Regions from separate parts of the Streptomyces sp. NBC_01352 genome, predicted to be linked through region 1. Evidence: riboswitches for the same ligand, from Rfam matches in the RefSeq annotation. Region 1 holds a riboswitch; each other region holds the start of a gene.
The links. A riboswitch is a leader RNA that binds a small molecule or an ion and turns the genes downstream of it on or off. The one in region 1 is predicted to bind cobalamin.
Positions count from the first base shown of each region.

Region 1 (7,075 bases):
CGGCCGCGTTCCCGAACCCTGTTCGACCGGCTATCGCGTCCACCGTCTCGTCCGTCGCCTCCAGCAGCCGCTGGGCCAGCAGCACGCGTTGGCGCAGGATCCAGCGGTAGGGAGTCGTACCCGTCTCCTGCTGGAAGCGACGGGCGAAGGTGCGCGGGGACATGAGAGCACGGTCGGCGAGCTGCTCGACGGTGACCTCCTCGTCGAGGTGCTGCTCCATCCACACCAGCACCTCGCCGACGGTGTCGCACTGCGACCGGGGCAGCGGCCGCTCGATGTACTGCGCCTGCCCGCCGTCGCGGTGCGGCGGTACGACCATCCGCCGGGCGATCTTGTTGGCGGTCTCAGGCCCCTGCTCCTTGCGCACGATGTGCAGACAGGCGTCGATACCGGCGGCGGTGCCGGCCGAGGTGATCACCGGGTCCTCGTCGACGTACAGCACGTCCGGCTCGATGATCGCCCGCGGATAGCGCCGGGCCAGCTCCTCCGCCTGCCGCCAGTGCACACTGCACCGCCGGCCGTCCAGCAGCCCGGCGGCGCCGAGCACGAAGACGCCCGAGCAGACGCTGAGCACCCGGGCGCCGCGGTCGACGGCCCGGACCAGGGACTCCAGGAGCTCGGGCGGGTAGTCACGCGTGACGTAGTCGCTCCCGGCCGGTACGGCGATCAGATCGGCCTCCTCCAGCCGGTCGAGGCCGTACGGCGTGGAGACGGTGAGGCCGCCGACGTGCGTGCCCAGCGAGGGGCCTTCCGCCGAGACGACCGCGAAGTCGTAGGCGGGCAGGCCCTCGTCGCGGCGGTCGATGCCGAAGACCTCGCAGACGACGCCCAGTTCGAAGGGATGCACGCCGTCGAGCAGGACGGCGGCCACGTTGGTCAGCATGCTGCCAGTGTGCCTCGGAAGTGGCAGTAAATCGAGGGCCTACGGCAGTCCTGCCACTGTCGGTAAGGAGTCTGGGGGACGACAGTAGTGACATGACTACCGCACAGACAGAAGGACTGATCGCCATGCTCACCGTCCTCGGAATCCTCGTCCTCCTGGTCCTCCCGTCAGTGATCGGGATCGTGCACGACAGGCGCGTCGACCGTCAGATCAGGGAGGCCCAGGAGGCCCGGAAGGCCGCGGAGGGTCAGAAGTCCTCGTCCAGGTCCACGGTGCCCTCCACCGCGACCTGGTACGCCGACGGCCGCCGCTCGAAGAAGTTGGTCAGCTCCTGAACACCCTGGAGCTCCATGAAGGAGAAGGGGTTCTCCGAGCCGTACACCGGGGCGAAGCCGAGGCGCGTGAGGCGCTGGTCGGCGACGCACTCCAGGTACTGCCGCATGGAGTCGGTGTTCATGCCCGGGAGGCCGTCACCGCACAGGTCGCGCGCGAACTGCAGCTCGGCCTCGACGGCCTCCTTCAGCATGTCGACGACCTGCTGCCCGAGCGCGTCGTCGAACAGCTCCGGCTCCTCCTTGCGGACGGTGTCGACCACCTCGAAGGCGAAGCTCATGTGCATCGTCTCGTCCCGGAACACCCAGTTGGTCCCGGTGGCCAGACCGTGCAGCAGACCCCGGCTGCGGAACCAGTAGACGTACGCGAAGGCGCCGTAGAAGAACAGGCCCTCGATGCACGCGGCGAAGCAGATGAGGTTGAGGAGGAAGCGGCGGCGGTCGGCCTTGGTCTCCAGGCGGTCCAGCTTCTCGACCTCGTTGATCCACCTGAAGCAGAACTCGGCCTTCTCGCGGATGGAGGGGATGTTCTCCACGGCGTCGAAGGCGGCCGCCCTGTCCTCCGGGTCGGGGAGGTAGGTGTCGAGGAGGGTCAGATAGAACTGGACGTGGACCGCTTCCTCGAACAGCTGCCTGCTCAAGTACAGCCGCGCCTCGGGGGAGTTGATGTGCTTGTACAGGGTCAGCACGAGGTTGTTCGCGACGATCGAGTCGCCCGTCGCGAAGAACGCGACCAGCCGGCCGATCATGTGCTGCTCGCCCTGGGACAGCTTCGCCAGGTCGGCGACGTCCGAGTGGAGGTCGACCTCCTCGACGGTCCAGGTGTTCTTGATGGCGTCCCGGTAGCGCTCGTAGAAGTCCGGGTAGCGCATGGGGCGGAGGGTCAGCTCGAAGCCCGGGTCGAGAAGGTTCTTTTCGGTGGAGCTCATTACTGGCAGGCCTCGCAGGACTCGGGGTTTTCCAGGGAGCAGGCGACGGCCTCGGGATCGGGGGCCGGCTGCTGCACGGGGACAGCGGCCTGGGCCGCGCGGGCGATGCGGGTCGCCGGGCGCGAGCGCAGGTAGTACGTCGTCTTCAGGCCCGACTTCCAGGCGTACGCGTACATCGAGGAGAGCTTGCCGATGGTCGGCGTCTCCAGGAACAGGTTCAGGGACTGGGACTGGTCCAGGAACGGCGTCCGGGCCGCCGCCATGTCGATCAGGCCGCGCTGCGGGATCTCCCACGCCGTGCGGTACAGCGCCCGTACGTCCTCGGGGATCCAGGCGAAGCCCTGCACCGAGCCGTTCGCGTCGCGCAGCGCCTCGCGGGTGCGGGCGTCCCAGACGCCCAGGGCCTTGAGTTCCTTCACCAGGTACGAGTTGACCTGGAGGAACTCGCCGGACAGCGTCTCGCGCTTGAACAGGTTGGACACCTGCGGCTCGATGCACTCGTACACGCCCGCGATCGACGCGATGGTGGCGGTCGGCGCGATCGCGAGGAGCAGGGAGTTGCGCATGCCGGTGGTGGCGACGCGTGCCCGCAGGGCCGCCCAGCGCTCCGGCCAGGTCAGCTCGGTGTCGTAGTGGTCGGGGTGCAGAACACCCCGGGCCGTACGGGTCTTCTCCCAGGCCGGCAGCGGGCCGTTGCGCTCGGCGAGGTCGGCGGAGGCCTCGTACGCGGCGAGCATGATGCGCTCGGCGATGCGCGTGGAGAGCCGACGGGCTTCCGGCGAGTCGAAGGGCAGCCGCAGCTGGAAGAAGACGTCCTGGAGGCCCATGACGCCGAGGCCGACCGGGCGCCACTTGGCGTTGGAGCGGCCCGCCTGCTCGGTCGGGTAGAAGTTGATGTCGACGACGCGGTCGAGGAAGGTGACGGCGGTGCGGACGGTCTCGTCCAGCCGCTCCCAGTCGATGCCGTTGTCGACCACGAACGCGCCGAGGTTGACCGAACCCAGGTTGCAGACCGCCGTCTCCCCGTCGTCCGTGACCTCCAGGATCTCCGTGCAGAGGTTGGAGGAGTGGACGACGTGGCCCGGCTCGGCGGTCTGGTTGGCGGTGCGGTTGGCGGCGTCCTTGAAGGTCATCCAGCCGTTGCCGGTCTGCGCGAGGGTGCGCATCATGCGGCCGTAGAGGTCACGGGCCGGGATGGTCCTGCGCGCGAGGCCCTTCTCCTCGGCCTCGCGATAGGCGGTGTCGAACTCCTCGCCCCACAGGTCGACCAGTTCCGGCACGTCGGCGGGGGAGAACAGCGACCACTGCGCGTCGGCGTTCACGCGGCGCATGAACTCGTCCGGGACCCAGTGCGCGAGGTTCAGGTTGTGCGTACGGCGGGCGTCCTCACCGGTGTTGTCGCGCAGCTCCAGGAACTCCTCGATGTCCGAGTGCCAGGTCTCCAGGTAGACCGCGGCCGCGCCCTTGCGCCGCCCGCCCTGGTTCACGGCGGCGACCGAGGCGTCGAGGGTCTTCAGGAACGGGACGATGCCGTTGGAGTGCCCGTTCGTGCCGCGGATCAGCGAACCGCGGGCGCGGATGCGGGAGTAGGCGATGCCGATGCCGCCGGCGTGCTTGGAGAGCCGGGCGACCTGGTGGTAGCGGTCGTAGATGGAGTCCAGCTCGTCCTTCGGGGAGTCGAGGAGGTAGCAGGACGACATCTGGGGGTGCCGGGTGCCGGAGTTGAAGAGGGTGGGGGAGGAGGGGAGGTAGTCGAGGCGGCTCATGAGCCGGTAGAGCGCGGCGACCTCGTCGAGAGCCCTGGCCGTGTCGTCCTCGGCGAGACCGCACGCCACCCGGAGCATGAAGTGCTGGGGCGTCTCGATCACGTGCCGGGTGATCGGGTGCCGGAGCAGATAGCGGCCGTGCAGGGTGCGCAGGCCGAAGTACCCGAAGCGGTCGTCGGCGTGCACGTCGACCAGCGCGTCGAGGCGGTCGGCGTGGACCCGGACGAACTCGGCCGTACGGTCGGCGATGAGGCCCTCGCGGTGGCCCACCGCGACCGACTCCGTGAAGGACGTGACGCCCTGGGAGGCGGCCTCGGCGCGGATGTTGACGGTCAGGAGGCGGGCGGCGAGCCGCGAGTAGGCGGGGTCCTCGGAGATGAGGCCGGCGGCCGCCTCGGTGGCCAGCTCGCGCAGTTCCGTCCCGTCGGCCCGCGCGGACCGGCCGCGCAACGCGGCGGCGGCGACCCGGCCGGGGTCGGCGTCGGGGAGGTCGGCGGTCAGCTCGGTCAGGGTCCGCAGCAACGCGGTCCCGGGACCGTCGTCGGCCACCGGGGTCACTGGAGCTGAAGCTGAAGCCGGGTCTGCTGGCGCGATGGTCACGTGGGGCTCTCCCTCGCTCGGCACGGGGGCCTTGCGGAGGGCAGACGGCAGCACACGAGCGCACACGGCGTCGCGCCCACCGGCCCACTCCACGAGGCCCGGACGTCATGGCACCCGGACCTGATGGCCGGGCACGCTGTCGGCAGGTCCTCGGACTGACGCCCATACACGCATATGCGCGCATGAGTACACCGTTGCGGGACAGTTCCGGATTCGCACCGGATTCCCCTGCGACGACAGCGAGCATGAGCATACATCTTGTGCCGAGCGAGGACAGCACCACCATATGTTGTGTCGCGCCGGTTTCACAGCGTCAACTCATAGGTGAGCAGAGTGATGTCGTCCAGGTCCGGTATCGGGTTCCAGTCCCGTCCGGGAGTGCGCGCGAAGCCGAGGCGTTCGTAGATGCGGTGGGCGGAGTGCATGGTCCGCTGCGTCGACAGCACGACGGCCGTGCAGCCCTCGGTGGACCGGGCGCGGTCGATGCACGCGCGGACGAGGGCTTCACCGGTGCCTCGGCCGCGGGCCGCCCGGGAGACGGCGAGCATCCGTATCTCGGCCTCTCCGGGGCGGGCGATGTCGGCCATGGGACCGCCCGACGGCACGAAGGTGACTCCGCCGAGGACGCGCTCCCGCTCCACGGCGACCAGCACGTCCGCGGCGGACGCCCGCTTGGCCACGTCCTTCAGCTCGCCGAGGTACTCGTCGCTCTCGCCGAAGTCGAGGAGGCCGTCCTGGAGGTAGGCCTCGGCGGTGATGTCGCCGAGGGGCTCGTAGTCGTCGGGGGTCGCCTGCCTGATCATGAGGTCCATGGCCCGCAGTGTGCATCAGGGGTACGACAACGGGCCGCCGGATTTCTCCGGCGGCCCGTGCTGACGTACGGCTCAGTGCGCGGCGCCCGCGGTCGCCGGCGGCAGCTCCACCTGCACGCCCGGGTCGCCCGCGTCCGCCGTGTAGTCCTGCGGGGACGTCTCGTCGATGCCCTCGGGGGCCTTCAGGGCCTTCAGGACGAAGGTCAGGACCACCGTCACCACCACGTTCAGGACGAACGCCGTGAGGCCGATGTAGCCGATCTCCCCGATGCCGGGGATCTCCTTGGACGAGCCGCCGAAGTGCTTCTGGGTCGGCGAGGCGACGCCGTACGCGGCGACCGTGCCGTAGATCATGCCGACCGCCCAGCCGGCGAGCAGGGCCCAGCGGTGGAACCAGCGGGTGAACAGGCCGCCGACCAGGGCCGGGAAGGTCTGCAGGATCCAGATGCCGCCGAGGAGCTGGAAGTTGATGGCGACCGTCTTGTCCATGGTGAGGACGAAGGCCAGCGCGCCGACCTTCACAAGGAGGGAGACCAGTTTGGAAACCTTCGTCTCCTGGGCCGGTGTGGCGTCCGGCTTGATGAAGTCCTTGTAGATGTTGCGGGTGAAGAGGTTCGCGGCCGCGATGGACATGATCGCCGCCGGGACCAGCGCGCCGATGCCGATCGCCGCGAAGGCCACGCCCGCGAACCAGTCGGGGAACATGGTCTCGAAGAGCTGCGGGATCGCCAGCTGCCCGTTGCTGACCTTGATTCCGGCCGCGATCGCCATGAAGCCCAGCAGTGCCAGCAGGCCCAGCATCAGCGAGTACAGGGGCAGGATGGTGGTGTTGCGGCGGATGACCTCACGGCTCTTCGAGGACAGCGTCGCCGTGATCGAGTGCGGGTACATGAAGAGTGCGAGCGCGGAGCCCAACGCCAGCGTGGCGTACGTCCACTGGCCCGCCTCGCCCGGCACCACCGCACCGCGCGGCGCACCCGTCGCCGGGTTGGTCTGGCTGTACGCCTCGCCCGCCTTGGCGAAGATCTCGTCGAACCCGCCCAGCTTGATCGGGATGTAGATGATCGCCACCGCGATGACGATGTAGATCAGCGTGTCCTTCACGAACGCGATCAGCGCGGGGGCGCGCAGGCCCGAGGAGTAGGTGTAGGCCGCGAGGACGCCGAAGGCGATCAGCAGCGGCAGGTCCTTGATGAACCAGTTGGTGTCCTCGCCGCCGCCGACGCCCATCACGTCCAGGACGGCCTGGATGCCGACCAGTTGGAGCGCGATGTACGGCATGGTCGCGAGGATGCCGGTGACGGCCACGGCGAGGGACAGGCCCTTGGAGCCGAAGCGGCCGCGTACGAAGTCCGAGGTCGTCACGTACCCGTGCTTGTGCGAGACCGACCAGAGGCGGGGCAGGAACGTGAAGATCAGCGGGTAGATCAGGATGGTGTACGGCACCGCGAAGAAGCCGGCCGCGCCCGCCGCGTAGATCGCCGCCGGTACGGCGACGAAGGTGTACGCCGTGTACAGGTCGCCGCCGAGCAGGAACCAGGTGACCCAGGTGCCGAACGACCGTCCGCCCAGGCCCCATTCGTCGAGGCTCTGTTCGTCGGCGGCCCGGCGCCAGCGCGCGGCCAGGAAGCCCATGACCGTGACGGCCAGGAAGAAGAAGATGAAGACGGCGAGTGCGACGCCGTTCACGCCGTCCTTCATTCCGACGCACCCCCCTTGGCGGAGCGGGCGCGCTGGTCACGCTGCCACAGCT
Region 1 is NZ_CP108354.1:3,984,735-3,991,809, reverse strand. It holds gene OG252_RS18475 (helix-turn-helix domain-containing protein) at 1-883, opposite strand, end outside; gene OG252_RS18470 (hypothetical protein) at 976-1,218, shown strand; gene OG252_RS18465 (ribonucleotide-diphosphate reductase subunit beta) at 1,131-2,144, opposite strand; gene OG252_RS18460 (ribonucleoside-diphosphate reductase subunit alpha) at 2,144-4,510, opposite strand; cobalamin riboswitch at 4,635-4,763, opposite strand; gene OG252_RS18455 (GNAT family N-acetyltransferase) at 4,816-5,322, opposite strand; gene mctP (monocarboxylate uptake permease MctP) at 5,395-7,023, opposite strand; gene OG252_RS18445 (DUF3311 domain-containing protein) at 7,020-7,075, opposite strand, start outside.

Region 2 (7,075 bases), 5.1 Mb from region 1:
ACCTGGTCGCAGTACATCGCCGCGAGGTTGAGGTCGTGCAGGGCGACGACGGTGGTGACCGGGAGGGCGGTGACGAGGGCCAGGAGGTCGAGCTGGTGGTGGATGTCGAGGTGGTTGGTGGGTTCGTCGAGGAGGAGTTCGCGGGGTTCCTGGGCGAGCGCGCGGGCGATCTGCACCCGCTGGCGTTCACCGCCGGACAGGGTGTGCCAGGGCTGGTCGGCGCGGTCGGTGAGCCCGGCGCGTTCCAGGGCGGCCCGCACGGCCCGCTCGTCGTGCGCGGAGGCGGGCGTCCAGGCGCGGCGGTGCGGGACGCGTCCGAGCCGTACGACGTCCAGGACCGTCAACTCGGTCTGGGTGTCCGCCTGTTGTTCGACCACGGCGAGGCGCCGGGCGACCTCGCGGCGGGGCAGTGCGGGCAGTGCGGTGCCGTCGAGCGTGACGACACCGGTGCTCGGCGCGAGCAGGCCGGCCAGCAGCCGCAGCAGCGTGGACTTTCCGGAGCCGTTGGGGCCGAGGAGTCCGACGGTCGAGCCCGGCTCGGGGGCGAGGGTGACGCCGTCGAGGATGAGCCGGCCGTCGGCGCGGCGGCTCACGCGGTCGGCGTGGAGGCCGGTGGCTTCGGCGTGGACGCCGGTGGCTGTGGGGTGGAGGCCCGTGGCTGTGGCGGCGGGCGCCTCGGGCTCGGTGGGCGAGGTCTCCTTCACCGCACCCTCCGCGTCCGGTACAGCACCGCCACGAAGGCCGGCACTCCGATCAGGGACGTCACGACGCCCACCGGCACCTCCTGCGGGTCGAGGACCGTGCGGGCCAGCGTGTCGACCCACACCAGGAAGACCGCCCCGGCCAGCGCGGTGACCGGCAGCAGCCGGGCGTGGCCCGGGCCGACCAGGGCGCGGGCGGCGTGCGGCAGCACCAGGCCGACGAAGCCGATGGCCCCGGCCGAGCTGACCAGCGCGGCCGTGAGCAGCGCCGTGACACACAGCAGCACCAGACGGGTACGGGCCACCGACACCCCGAGCGCGGCCGCCGCGTCCTGCCCGAAGGCGAAGGCGTCGAGGGTGCGGGCGTAGGACAGGCACACCACCAGCGCCACGGCCAGGACGGCGAGGCATATCCATACGTCGGTCCAGCCCGCCCCGCCGAGCGAGCCGAGGAGCCAGAACAGGACGCCCCGGGTGGTCTCCGCGTCGGCGGCCGTCATCACGACGAACGAGGTCAGCGCGGAGAAGAGCTGCATGGCGGCGACGCCCGCGAGGACGACCAGGTCGGTGCTCCCGCCGAGCGTGTGGCTGAGGAACAGCACGAGCGCGAACGACAGCAGGGCACCGAGGAACGCGCCCGCCGGGACGGACAGCGCGCCCCCGCCGACGCCCAGCACGACCACCAGCACGGCCCCGGTCGACGCGCCCGAGGACACCCCGAGGACGAACGGGTCGGCGAGCGGGTTGCGCAGCAGCGACTGCATCACCGCGCCGCACACGGCGAGTCCGGCGCCGCACACGGCCGCGAGGAGCGTGCGCGGCAGCCGGAGCTGCCACACGATGCCGTCCCGGATGGGCGTCAACTCCGAGGAGCCGAGGCCGAGATGGGCCGCGACGACCGACCACACGTCGGCGACCCGGAGGTCGGCCGGGCCGATGGTGATGGCGACGGCGAGGGAGCCGCACAGCAGGACCGTCCCGGCCGCCCCGAGCAGGACCGACCGGGCGGTCACTTCACGAGCCCGAACTCGCGCAGCCCCGCCGCGACCCGCTCCACGCCCTCGATCGTGCGGATGGTCGGGTTCATGGCCTGCCCGCTGAGCAGGACGTACCGCTGGTGCCGTACGGCGGTCATGTTCCTGGTGACCGGATCGGACTCCAGGAAGGCGATCTTCTTCTCGGCCGACTCGGCGGTCTGCGACCTGCGGGTCAGGTCGCCGATGACGAGGACGTCGGGGTCGCGGTCGGCGACCGTCTCCCAGTTGATCTGCGGCCATTCGTCGTGCGTGTCGTCGAAGACGTTCTTCGCGCCGAGCGCGCGCGTCATGACACCGGGAGCGCCGCAGCAGCCCGCCATGTAGGGCGACTCGGAGTTGGCGAACCAGTACAGCAGGGTCACGTCCGAGGCGTCGATGCCCGCGGTGGCCTTCGCCATCCGCGCCTTGAGCTCTGCGACGAGCTCCTCTCCCCGTTCCTTCACCCCGAACACGGCGGCCAGGTCCCGGACTTCGCCGTAGACGGTCTCGGCGGTCAGGGGATCGGTCCGTGCGCCGTCCCCGTCGCCGGAGTTGTCCTTGCCCGCGCAGTCGGACGGGGAGACGTAGGTGGGCACGCCGAGCTTCTCGAACTGGTCCCGGGTGGCGACGCCGCCCTTGCCCAGCGTGGAGACGAAGGAGGCGGCGACGAAGTCCGGTTCGGCGTCCAGGACCCGTTCGAAGGACGGATTGTTGTCGGCTATCCGCGCCACCTTCGCGTTCGCCTTCTCCAGCCCCTTCATCACGGGGTCGGTCCAGGTCGCCGTGCCCGCCATACGGTCGGCGAGCCCGAGGGAGAGCATGATCTCGGTGGTGCCCTGGTTGAGGGAGACGGCCCGTTCGGGCGGGGCCTCGACGCGTACCGTACGGCCGCAGTTGTCGAGGCTGACGGCAGCCGTCGTGGCGGAGGTGCCGGCGTCGCCGCAGCCGGCCAGGAGCAGGGAGGCGGCCGCGAACAGGGCGGAGGGACGGGCAAGACGTGCTGTCTGCACGGAAGTTGTTCCTCGATCGTCGAGGGCTCGAACGCGGAGCCCGGTCGTACGGTGCTCCCCCGCCGTACGTCACCGCGGGGGCCGCCAGCAGGTCTTCGGACTCGGGATCATCCGGTCGGGGCGCCTTCCCAGACGACACTCGAGTCGTCCAGTGGCCGAGGCCCCGCCCGTCACCCTCACCGCTGCGCGTCAGCTCCGGATTCGCACCGGATTCCCTGACCCACGTCTCATGGGTTCGACTGGCCTCGGCAAGCTATCACGGTGGGGAATCGCCGATCGCGGTGCGCTGTTGTGCGAGAGGTCAGGGCATACGCGACCCCCCAAGGAGACCCACGGTGTACGGCGACGAGGCAACGGTCCGCAAGATCCTCACCGGGCTCGGCGACACGTGGGCCGTGGTCGGCCTGTCGTCGAACCGGCAGCGCGCCGCGTACGGCGTGGCCGAGGTGCTCCAGCGTTACGGCAAGCGGGTCGTGCCCGTGCATCCCAAGGCGGAGACGGTGCACGGGGAGCGGGGGTACGCCTCGCTCGCGGACATCCCCTTCGACATCGACGTCGTGGACGTGTTCGTGAACAGCGACCTCGCCGGGGCCGTCGCCGACGAGGCGGTGGCGAAGGGCGCGCAGGCGGTCTGGTTCCAGCTCGGGGTCGTCGACGAGGCGGCGTACGACCGCACTCGGGCCGCGGGGCTGGAGATGGTGATGGACCGCTGCCCGGCGATCGAGATTCCCCGCCTCGGCTGACGGACAGTCCGTAATTCCTGAAACGCTGTCCAGGAAATCCCCGTACGCCAGTCAAAATTCGACAACCGCCTTCAGCGGAGCAGCGCCCGATTCCTAATCTGAGGCCTCTTGCATGGTGAATGCATCTCCTTTATGAGAGGCCCCCTAAGAAATGGTAAGCGTTGACCAAGCCGCCCCGGAGGACACCAGGGGCCCGGGCGGCGGCCTGCGGCGGGACGTCGGACTGATCGGGCTCATGTGGGCGTCGGTCGGTTCCATCATCGGATCCGGCTGGCTCTACGGAGCGGAAAAGGCGGTTACCGCGGCCGGCCCCGCAGCGGTCATTTCCTGGGTGATCGGCGCGGTGGCCATCGTCCTGCTGGCACTGGTGCACGCGGAACTCGGCGGCATGTTCCCGGTCGCGGGCGGCACCGCACGATATCCGCACTACGCGTTCGGCGGCCTGGCCGGCATGTCCTTCGGCTGGTTCTCCTGGCTGCAGGCGGCGACCGTGGCACCGATCGAGGTCGAGGCCATGATCGGCTATGCGGGGCACTGGTCCTGGGCCCGGGGTCTCGAACACGGCGACCAGACGCTGACGGCCTCCGGCCTCGTCACCGCCGTCTTCCTGATGGCCGTCTTCGTCGCGGTCAACTTCTTCGGCGTCCGCGCCCTGGCACACACCAACAGCGCGGCCACCTGGTGGAAGATCGCCGTGCCGCTGGGCGCCATCTTCGTCATCGCCGCGGGCAACTTCCACCCGGGCAACTTCACCTCGGAGGGCTTCGCCCCGCTGGGTGCCAAGGGCGTGCTGAGCGCGATCAGCGGCAGCGGCATCATCTTCGCCCTGCTGGGCTTCGAGCAGGCCATCCAGCTGGCGGGCGAGAGCCGCAACCCGAAGCGGGACCTGCCGCGGGCCACCCTCGGCTCGGTCGCGATCGGTGCCGTCATCTACGTCCTGCTGCAGATCGTGTTCATCGGCGCGCTGCCGCACAGCTCCTTCGCGCACGGCTGGGCCGCGCTCGACTTCCCCGGCATCAGCGGCCCGTGGGCCGGACTCGCGACCCTGGTGGGCCTGGGCTGGCTGAGTGTGGTGCTGTACGTCGACGCGGTGATCTCGCCCGGCGGCACCGGCCTGATCTACACCACCGCGACCTCCCGCGTCTCCTACGGCCTGGCCAGGAACGGGTACGCGCCGAAGGTCTTCGCCCGCACCGACAGGCGGGGCGTGCCCTGGTTCGGGCTGATCGTCGCCTTCGTGACCGGCGTGGTGTGCTTCCTGCCGTTCCCGAGCTGGCAGGAGCTGGTCGGCTTCATCACCTCGGCGAGCGTCCTGATGTACGCGGGCGCTCCGCTGGCGTACGGCGTGTTCGCCGACCGGCTGCCGCACCACCAGCGCCCGTACCGGCTGCCCGCCGGCAAGGTGCTCTCGCCGCTGTCGTTCGTGGTGGCCAACCTCATCATCTACTGGGCCGGCTGGGACACCCTGTGGCGGCTGGGCATCGCGATCGTCCTCGGCTACGTACTCCTGGGCGGCTACGCCTGGTTCGCCACCGCCATGGGCCGTCCCGACGCACCCCGGATGGACTTCAGGGCCGCCCAGTGGCTGCCGGTCTACCTGCTGGGCATGGGCGTCATCTCCGCGGAGGGCGGTTTCGGCGGACAGGGCAACATCGGCCTGTGGTGGGACATCCTGGTCATCGCGGTCTTCTCCCTGGTCGTCTACTACTGGGCGCGGGCCTCCGCCTCCCGGGCCGAGGAGATCGAGCGGAGCATCGACGAGGTGATCGTCACGGAGGCACCCGCACACTGAGCCGCACAACCGCTCCCCGCCCGCGCGAAGCACCCACATAATGTTCGGGTGACCTCCACTCCCCACCCCAACTCCGTTGCCCCGCAACGCTTTCCGGTCGTCGTCGTGGGCGCCGGGCCCGCCGGGCTCACCATCGGCAACATCCTGCGGGCCGCCGGCGTCGACTGCCTCGTCGTCGAGACGGAGACACGCGAGTTCATCGAGCAGCGGCCCCGGGCGGGCGTCATCGAGGAGTGGGCCGTGCGCGGCCTCCAGCAGCGCGGTCTCGCGGACACCCTGCTGGAGCGGGCTCAGCTGCACACCGAGTGCGAGTTCCGCTTCGGCCAGGAGCGCTTCCGCTTCTCCTACATCGAGCTGACGGGTACTCACCACTTCGTCTATCCCCAGCCGTTGCTGGTGACGGACCTGGTGCGCGAGTACGCGGACGTGCGGGGCGGGGCGGCCCGGTTCGGCGTCCGGGACGTCCAGTTGCACGACCTCGACACGGCCAACCCCTCGGTGTCGTACCTCGCGGCCGAGACGGGCGAGCGGGAGGTCGTCGAGTGCGACTTCGTGGCGGGCTGCGACGGGGCCCGCGGGGTGACCCGTACCGTCCTGCCCGAGCACGCGCACATCTCCCGGCACGACTACGGCATCGGCTGGCTGGCCCTGCTCGCCGAGGCGCCGCCGTCCAACGACTGTGTCGTGTTCGGCATCCACCCCGACGGCTTCGCCGGCCACATGGCCCGCAGTCCCGAGGTGACCCGCTACTACCTGGAGTGTCCGCCCGGCGACGACCCGGAGAACTGGTCGCACGAACGCGTCTGGTCACAGCTCCGGGAGCGCCTCGCGGCGACGGACGCCGGCCCCCTCATCGAGGGACGGCTGATCGAGAAGCGCGTCCTGGACATGCACAGCTCGGTCGTCGAACCCATGGTGTTCGGCCGCCTCTTCCTCGCCGGGGACGCCGCCCACCTGACCGCGCCCATCGCCGCGAAGGGCATGAACCTGGCCCTGCACGACGCCTTCCTCCTCGGTGACGCCCTCGTCGGCTACCTGACGAAGGGCGACGAGACCGGCCTGGACGGCTATTCGGAGGCGTGTCTGCGACGGGTGTGGGACTACCAGGAGTTCTCGCAGTGGCTCTCCGAGGTGTACCACGGCACCTCGTCGGGCGACGCGTATCGCGCGGGCACCACCTTCGCCCGGCTCCGCCGCCTGTTCACCTCGCCCGCCGCCGCGGCGGCCTTCGCCGAGCAGTACCTGGGTACCGCCACCGCCTACTGAACCGGACCCGCCGCGTCCGTCAGTCGTGCAGCGGCCGGTCACTGAGCCGGTGGTCCGCCACGTTCAGCGCCTCGTCCAGCAGCCGGCGCAGATGGCCGTCGCGCAGCGAGTAGATCACCCGGCGGCCCTCCTTGCGCGTGTTCACCAGCCCGGCCAGCCGCAGCCGCGCCAGATGCTGGCTGACGGCCGGCCGCGCCGCCCCGCACGCCTCCGTGAGCGTGGTGACATCGGCCTCCCCCGCGGTCAGCGCGTGCAGCAGGGTGAGCCGGGTGCGGTCGCCGAGCAGGGCGAGCAGCTCGGCCGCGAGCGCGAACTGTTCCTCGCCCGGGGTGCGCGGGTGCGCATCGGTCGCAGGTGGTAGGTGCATGCGTGCGCTCATACGCACATAATGGCCTCGTGGGCGTCGCGCGTCCACTCCCGGCGCACGGAAGGGGATCCACGTGAGCGACCGGCACGAGCACGAGCACGGACATCGTCATGACCACGAACATGGGCACGGACATGGGCACGGACACGGGCACGACCACCGGCCCACCCGCTCCGGTCT
Region 2 is NZ_CP108354.1:9,125,631-9,132,705, reverse strand. It holds gene OG252_RS41935 (ABC transporter ATP-binding protein) at 1-593, opposite strand, end outside; gene OG252_RS41930 (FecCD family ABC transporter permease) at 701-1,714, opposite strand; gene OG252_RS41925 (ABC transporter substrate-binding protein) at 1,711-2,727, opposite strand; cobalamin riboswitch at 2,797-2,986, opposite strand; gene OG252_RS41920 (CoA-binding protein) at 3,063-3,470, shown strand; gene OG252_RS41915 (APC family permease) at 3,622-5,262, shown strand; gene OG252_RS41910 (4-hydroxybenzoate 3-monooxygenase) at 5,311-6,528, shown strand; gene OG252_RS41905 (ArsR/SmtB family transcription factor) at 6,548-6,907, opposite strand; gene OG252_RS41900 (cation diffusion facilitator family transporter) at 6,969-7,075, shown strand, end outside.
Region 2: linked by a shared signal. The riboswitch ahead of OG252_RS41925 (ABC transporter substrate-binding protein) and the one ahead of OG252_RS18460 (ribonucleoside-diphosphate reductase subunit alpha) in region 1 are both predicted to bind cobalamin.

Region 3 (7,075 bases), 4.4 Mb from region 1:
CACGACGTACCCGGCGTCCCGGAGCGCGTCCAGGACGCGGATCGCCGAGGCGGGCGTGTCCAGCCCCACGGCGTTGCCGACCCGCGAGTGCTTGGTCGGATAGGCGGTGAAGACGAGCGCGAGCTTCTTGTCCCGGTTCGGCTTGTGCTTCAGCACCGCGTGCCGTACGGCGATTCCGGCGACCCGAGCGGCCCGCTCGGGGTCGGCGACGTACACGGGTACGTCGTCCGGGCCCTGTTCCTTGAAGGAGAAGGGGACCGTGATCAGGCGCCCGTCGAACTCGGGGATCGCGACCTGCATCGCCGCGTCCATGGGGGAGAGGGCGGCGTCGGACGCCTCCCAGGCGCTCTTCGAGGAGGTCAGGCACAGACCCTGCAGCACGGGGATGTCGAGGTCGGCGAGCGCCCCGATGTCCCAGGCCTCCTCGTCGCCGCCGGCCGACGCCTGCGAGGCGTGCGTACCGCCGGCGGCGAGGACGGTGGCGACGAGGGCATCGGCCTTCCCGAGGAGCTCGTACAGCCCGGAGTCGGCACCGCGCAGCGAACCGCAGTAGACGGGCAGGGCGTTGGCGCCCTTCGCCTCGATCGCGTCGCACAGCGTGTCCACGAAGGCGGTGTTGCCGCTGAGCTGGTGGGCGCGGTAGAAGAGCACGCCGATGCTGGGGCGGCCCTCGACGAAGGCGCGCTCCCCATGGACGCCGTACTCCGGCATCTTCTGCGGCTCGACGAACCCCTCACCCGTCAGCAGCACGGTGTCCGAGAGGAACCGCGCGAGCTCGGTGAGGTTGGCGGGCCCGCCCTCGACGAGATACCGCAGCGCCTCGGCCACCACACCGGCAGGCACCGACGACTCGGCCATGAGCTCCGCGTCGGGCACGGTCTCTCCGCCGAGCAGCACGGTGGGGATCCCCGAGGCCTTGAGAGCCGCGAGCCCGTCCTCCCAGGCCCGCTTGCCGCCGAGCAGCCGTACGACGGCGATGTCCGAGCCCTCGACGAGCCCCGGCAGTTCCTCCGCGACATCCACCCGGGTCGGATTGCCGATCCGGTACGAGGCGTCGGAAGCGGCCCGGGCCGCCAGCAGATCCGTGTCGGCGGTCGACAACAACAACACTGTGCTCATGCGGGCGCTCCCGGTGGAATGAAAGGCAGTCCTTGCGGCGCGCCGGACTCGATGAGCCGCCACAGCGCGTCCGTGTCCGCGTGCTGTTCGATCAGGTCGCCGAGCCGGTCGAGCTGCTCCTCGCGCAGCGCGGCGAACGAGGTGTCGGCGGCCGGCACGAAACGGCGGCCCGCGGCGGCCGCCACCTCGCGCAGGAACGCCCGCCGGAACCCGTCCGACTCCAGCGAGCCGTGCCAGTGGGTGCCCCAGGTGCCCCCGACCCGGCAGCCGTCGAGGAACGGGTCACCGCCCTCGATCTCGGCGACCCCGTGATGGATCTCGTACCCCTCGACCTGCTCGCCGAGGGCCTCGCCGACGGGCCGGGTGAGGGTCTTCTCGCGGGCGAACCGCACCCGCACGGGAAGGAGCCCGAGCCCCTCGACATGCCCGCGCCGGCTCTCGACCTCGTCCTCGATGTGCTCGCCGAGGACCTGGAAGCCACCGCAGATACCGAGGATCGGCCGTCCTTGAGCGGCCCTCCTCATGATCGCCTCGGCCAGTCCCCGCTCCCGCAGCCACTCCAGGGCCCGGACGGTCCCCCGGGTCCCCGGAATGACGACGAGGTCGGCGTCGGCCAACTCCTCCGGCCGGTCCACGAACCGCACGACGACACCCGGCTCGGCGGCCAGTGCGTCGACATCGGTGAAGTTGGACATCAGCGGGACCGCACAGACGGCGACCCGCAGCACGTCCTCCCCGACGGGCGGGGCGACGACCGACTCCCTGACCGTCCCCCGCAGGGAGACCCGCAGCCCGTCCTCTTCGTCGATCCCGAGCCCGTGCCGGAACGGCAGGACGCCGTACGTGCGCCGCCCGGTGAGCGAGTGCAGCATGTCGAGCCCGGGCTCCAGCAGGGACACGTCCCCCCGGAACTTGTTGACGAGGAACCCGGCGACGAGCGCCTGATCCTCGGGCGACAGCAGCGCGACGGTCCCGAAGAACGAGGCGAAGACACCCCCACGATCGATGTCACCGACGACGAGCACGGGCAGCCCGGCATTCCGGGCGATCCCCATGTTGACGATGTCGGTCCGCCGGAGATTGATCTCGGCGGGGCTGCCGGCCCCCTCACAGATCACCGCGTCATACGTGCCCCGCAACTCCGCGAGACAGTCGAGAACGGTCCCCAGAAGCTGCTGCTGCCGCCCCCCGTGCAGCCTTTTCCCGGGGGCCGACCCCCCAGACCCCCCGAAGAACCCCCGCGCACTGAGCTCCCCGACAGGCTTCCCGAGCAGCACGACCTGGCTGCTCTGCTCACCGCCCGGCTTCAGCAGCACGGGATTCATGAGCGCGGTCGGCTCGACCCGACAGGCCTGGGCCTGCATGGCCTGGGCCCGCCCGATCTCGGCGCCCTCGCGCGTCACGAACGAATTGAGGGACATGTTCTGCGCCTTGAAGGGCGCCACCTTGACCCCCTGCCGCACCAGCCACCGACAGATCCCGGCGGTGACGACACTCTTGCCGGCGTCGGAGGTGGTGCCGGCGACGAGGAGACCCCCACCCGTCATGACGTACGCCCCTTTGCTACGAGCCGTGCGGCGACACTGACACCGAGCGCGAGCCAACCGACGCGCTGCGAGAGTCGTACGGACCGTTCGACGTCGGGCGTGGCGACCGCGCGCCCCTGTGTGTTGAGCACGGGCCGATGCTCCACCCGCCCCGCATAGGACAAGGTGCCGCCGAGCCGCACCCCGAGCGCCCCCGCGAAGGCCGCCTCCACGGGCCCGGCGTTGGGACTCGGATGCTTCGCGGCATCGGTCCGCCAGGCGCGTACGGCCCCCCGTGGATCCGGCCCGGCCACCGCGGCCAGTACGGCGGTCAGCCGCGCCCCCGGCCACCCCGCGAGATCGTCGAGCCGGGCGGAAGCCCACCCGTACCGCCGATACCTGGGCGACTTGTGCCCCACCATGGCGTCAAGGGTGTTCACGGCCCGGAACCCGAGCAGCCCGGGCACCCCGGCCACGGCCCCCCACACCAGCGCCCCGACCACCGCGTCGGACGTGTTCTCGGCAACGGACTCCACCACGGCCCGGGCGATCCCGTCGGCGTCGAGAGCCTGCGGATCCCGCCCGCACAGATGCGGCAGCCGAGCCCGCGCGGCGTCGACGTCCCCGGCCTCCAGCGCCCGCCCGATGACCCGGGCCTCCCGCGCCAGCGAAGTCCCCCCGACGACGGCCCAGGTGGCGGCACCGGTCAGCGCGACGGAAGCGGCAGGTGACGTACGGACGGCCCGAACAGCAACGCTCCCCAGGGCGACAGCACCCCCGGCACACACGACGGCATGCAGCGCGCCCCACCCCCGGTGGTCCCGCCACAGCACCCGTTCCACGGCACCCGCGGCCCGTCCGAACACGGCGACCGGATGCCCACGGCGCGGATCGCCGAGCAGGAGGTCGCCGAGAAGGCCGGCGGCGGCGCCGTACGCGAAAACGCGATCGGCACGCATCGACTCAGCCGACCGCTGTCACAGACAGGACGCTGGTGTTGAACCTCAAACGGCAGCCGCGCATGGCGATATGTCCTCACTCAGGGTGTCCACGCCCTGGTTCGACGAGATCGGCGGTGAGAGTTCCTGGCTCCCGGGGCTTCCTACCCCGGTGACAGTGGCGGGACCGCGCCGGACTCACACCGGCTTCCTCTCCTACCGCCGTACATGGCTCCGGCAGTCCACCACGGGGTTGGAAGGGCCGTCAACTTGCTGTTGACCTGCGGGAGCGGAGTGTGCAGAAGCCCACACGGGTCACACCGGCTAGCACTCCGCCGGGGCCCCGTGGACCGACTCCGGGCGAATTTCCCTGTGATGAGTGGCGTTCCGTGAAGCCGGTTGCGGCAGGAGGCCGCGGCACCTCCAATACCTGGTACGAAGTGCTACCAGATATAGGGAAATTCATAAACATTTATGAGTATTGACGAAGTGGGTGCATGGGGAGAATCGGCGCGTTTCCTGGAGGATCTCGGCACCACGGTGATACGGGTGTGCGGCGGCGACGGGCGGCCCGTCGGGACCGGGTTCCTGCTGGCGCCCGGCACGGTGGCCACCTGCGCCCATGTCGTCGCCGACGCGTTGGGAACCGACGCGAGGTCGTCGACGCCGCCTGCCTCACCGGTGACCGTGGAGTTCGCCCTGCTGCCGGGAGCGGTGAGGTACGAGGCGTCGGTGTCGGCCTGGCGGCCGGTGGCCGACGACGGCACCGGTGACATCGCACTGCTCCGGCTACCGGAAGGCGCGCCCGCCGGCGCGGTCCCCCTCGCGGACGCCGGCGACGTCTGGCACCACCGTTTCCGCCTCCTCGGCTTCCCTGCCGGCGCCGAACACGGCGCTTGGATCGGTGGACGGCTGCTCGGTGCGGTAGGCCAGGGCTGGATCTCGATGGAGACGGACGGCCCGGCCCACCGCATCGGCCCCGGATGCAGCGGAGCCCCGGTCTGGGACGAGGACCTGGGTGCGGTCGTCGGCATGACGGTCGCGACCGACCGCGGTGCCTCGGCCGTGACGTCGTATCTGATCCCGGCCGCCGCCATCCTGGAGCTCCAGCCCGGGGCGCGTCGCTGCCCCTACAGAGGACTCGATGCCTTCCGCGAGGAGGACGCCGAGTACTTCTTCGGCCGCGAGGAGGAGACCCGCCGGCTCCTCGACGCGGTCGAGCGGCACCTGGTGGTGCCGGTCGTCGGCCCGTCCGGCAGCGGGAAGACCTCCCTGGTACGGGCGGGGGTCCTGCCCCGCCTGAGGGCCGAGGGGTTCACCGTCTCCGAGATCCGCCCCCTGCCGGGCACCCGGGCGTCGCTGACGGTGGCTCGCGCGGTGGTGGGAGTACTGGAGACGGGGGCAGCCGCATCCGCGGGGCCGGGCGGAGAGGCTTGCGCGGGGCCGGGCGGGGACGCATCTGCTGCGCCTGGTTCTGCTTCTGGGCCTTGGGCGGTGCCCGACCCTCGTCCCGAGCAGGGCTCGGCGTCTGCGTCCGGTTCGGGGCCCCCGCCCGCTCCTGACTCCGCGTCGGCGGATCCCGCGCCCGCGGCGTCCGCCGCGCCCGGCACCGCTCTGGCCGTCGTCGAGCACGAGCGCGCCGCGCTCGTCCTGGCCGATCTGCTGGACTCTGCCGACGGCATGACCCCCGCCGAACTCGGACGACGTCTGCTCGATCACTGCGGCCCGCGCGGCCACGTCTTCTTCCTCAACCAACTGGAGGAGACCGTCGCCGCCGAACCGGCCACCGCCCGCGCCCTGCTGGCCCTGATGGTCGGTATGGTCTCGGTTCCGGCCGAAGGGCGACGGCTGCGCGTCCTGGCCACCCTGCGCTCGTCCTGCCTGGACGACCTCGCCGACCCCGCCACCGCCCGCGTCCTGAGCGACTGTGCCCAAGTGGTGGCGCCCCTGGGCCGATCGAGCCTGCTGCGTGCCGTCGAGAGCCCCGCGGCCCGCGTCCCCGGCCTCACCCTCGACACCGGGCTGGCCGAACGCATCGTCGACGACGCCGAGGACGAACCGGGCCGTCTGCCTCTGGTGGAGTTCACTCTCACGGAACTCTGGGCGCACGAGAAGGGCATCCGTCTCACCCACTCCGGCTACGAGGCCCTGGGCGGGGTCGCCGGCGCCCTGTCCAACCACGCGGAGGAGCGCGTCGGCAACGTCATCGCCGCGCACGGCGAGGCCCCGGTCCGCCGCCTGTTCACCCAACTCGCCCGCCCCGACGACACGGGCGGCTTCACCCGCAAGCCGGTACGCCTCGCGCCCCTGCCGCCCGAACTCCGGACCGTGGCCGAGGCCCTGGCCACCCACACGCGCTTCATCCGCATCACCCACGGCCCCGACGACGACCCCATCGTCGACCTCGCCCACGAGGAACTGGTCCGCGCCTGGGGCCCCCTGAAGAAGTGGCTGGACGATTCCCGCGATTTCCGGGCCTGGCAGGAACGGCTGTTGCAGGCACTCGCCCACTGGAAGGAGACGGGGGAGGAACCGGGCGCGCTGCTGCGGGGGACGATGCTGGCCACGTCGCTGGAGCGGCTCGGGGAGCCGGACCACCGGGACGACATCACCCAGGCTGAGCGGGAGTACGTCGAACTGAGCCGCCGGCACCAGCAACGCGCACTGCGGCGCTGGCGGGCGGCCACAGCGGTGGTGCTCGTACTGGCGCTGCTGACCGGCTATCTCGCGGTGCAGATGCGGCGCGGGGAGCTCGCCCTGGAGGAACGAGTACGGGCCATGGCGTCCCGGCGGCTGACGGAGGAGGCTGTCCGGCTGGCGGCGACCGATCCGGGCACGGCCGCGCGGCTGTCCGTGGCCGCATGGCACAACCATCCCGACAAGGAGGCTCGGCAGGCGCTGCTTCAGGCCTACCTCGGTGGCATGTCGGTGATCTCCGCGCATGCGGGGCAGGGATCCGAGCCCATCCGGAGCATCGACGTCACCCCGGACGGCTCCACGGTCGTGACCGCCTCCGTCAGCCGGGACGGCGTCGCGCACGCCCGGGTGTGGACAGGCCTCGCCGACGGGCGGGCGAGCTGGTGGCAGGTGCCGGGTCTGACCGGCAGAGGAGCTCCCGAACGCGCCGAGCTCAGCGATGACGGCGGGTTGCTGGCCATCGTGTCCGCCGACGGGTCGATCCACTGTTACGACGTGCGCGCCCGTGAGTCGCTGTGGACCAGGCCGCCGCCGGTGCTGGGCACCGAGCACAAGCCAGAGACGGTGGCCCTCGACTTCTCGGACAGCGGCCGACTGCTCCTCCACGTCGCGGCTGACAGTCTCGCCGCCGAAGAGACTGCGCACAGTTCTCTCGTCCAGGTCTGGCAGAGCCGCACAAGAAGGGCGGAGAAGGTGTCGCAGCGCGGGTTGCCGAGCGGCCCGGAGGCAGCCGACGCCGCGCTGGTCGGGGAGGGCCGGGAGGTGGTCTATCTCAGTCAGTACGAGGACGGTGCG
Region 3 is NZ_CP108354.1:8,375,958-8,383,032, forward strand. It holds gene cobN (cobaltochelatase subunit CobN) at 1-1,119, opposite strand, end outside; gene OG252_RS38520 (cobyric acid synthase) at 1,116-2,666, opposite strand; gene OG252_RS38525 (cobalamin biosynthesis protein) at 2,663-3,604, opposite strand; cobalamin riboswitch at 3,706-3,845, opposite strand; gene OG252_RS38530 (nSTAND1 domain-containing NTPase) at 4,058-7,075, shown strand, end outside.
Region 3: linked by a shared signal. The riboswitch ahead of OG252_RS38525 (cobalamin biosynthesis protein) and the one ahead of OG252_RS18460 (ribonucleoside-diphosphate reductase subunit alpha) in region 1 are both predicted to bind cobalamin.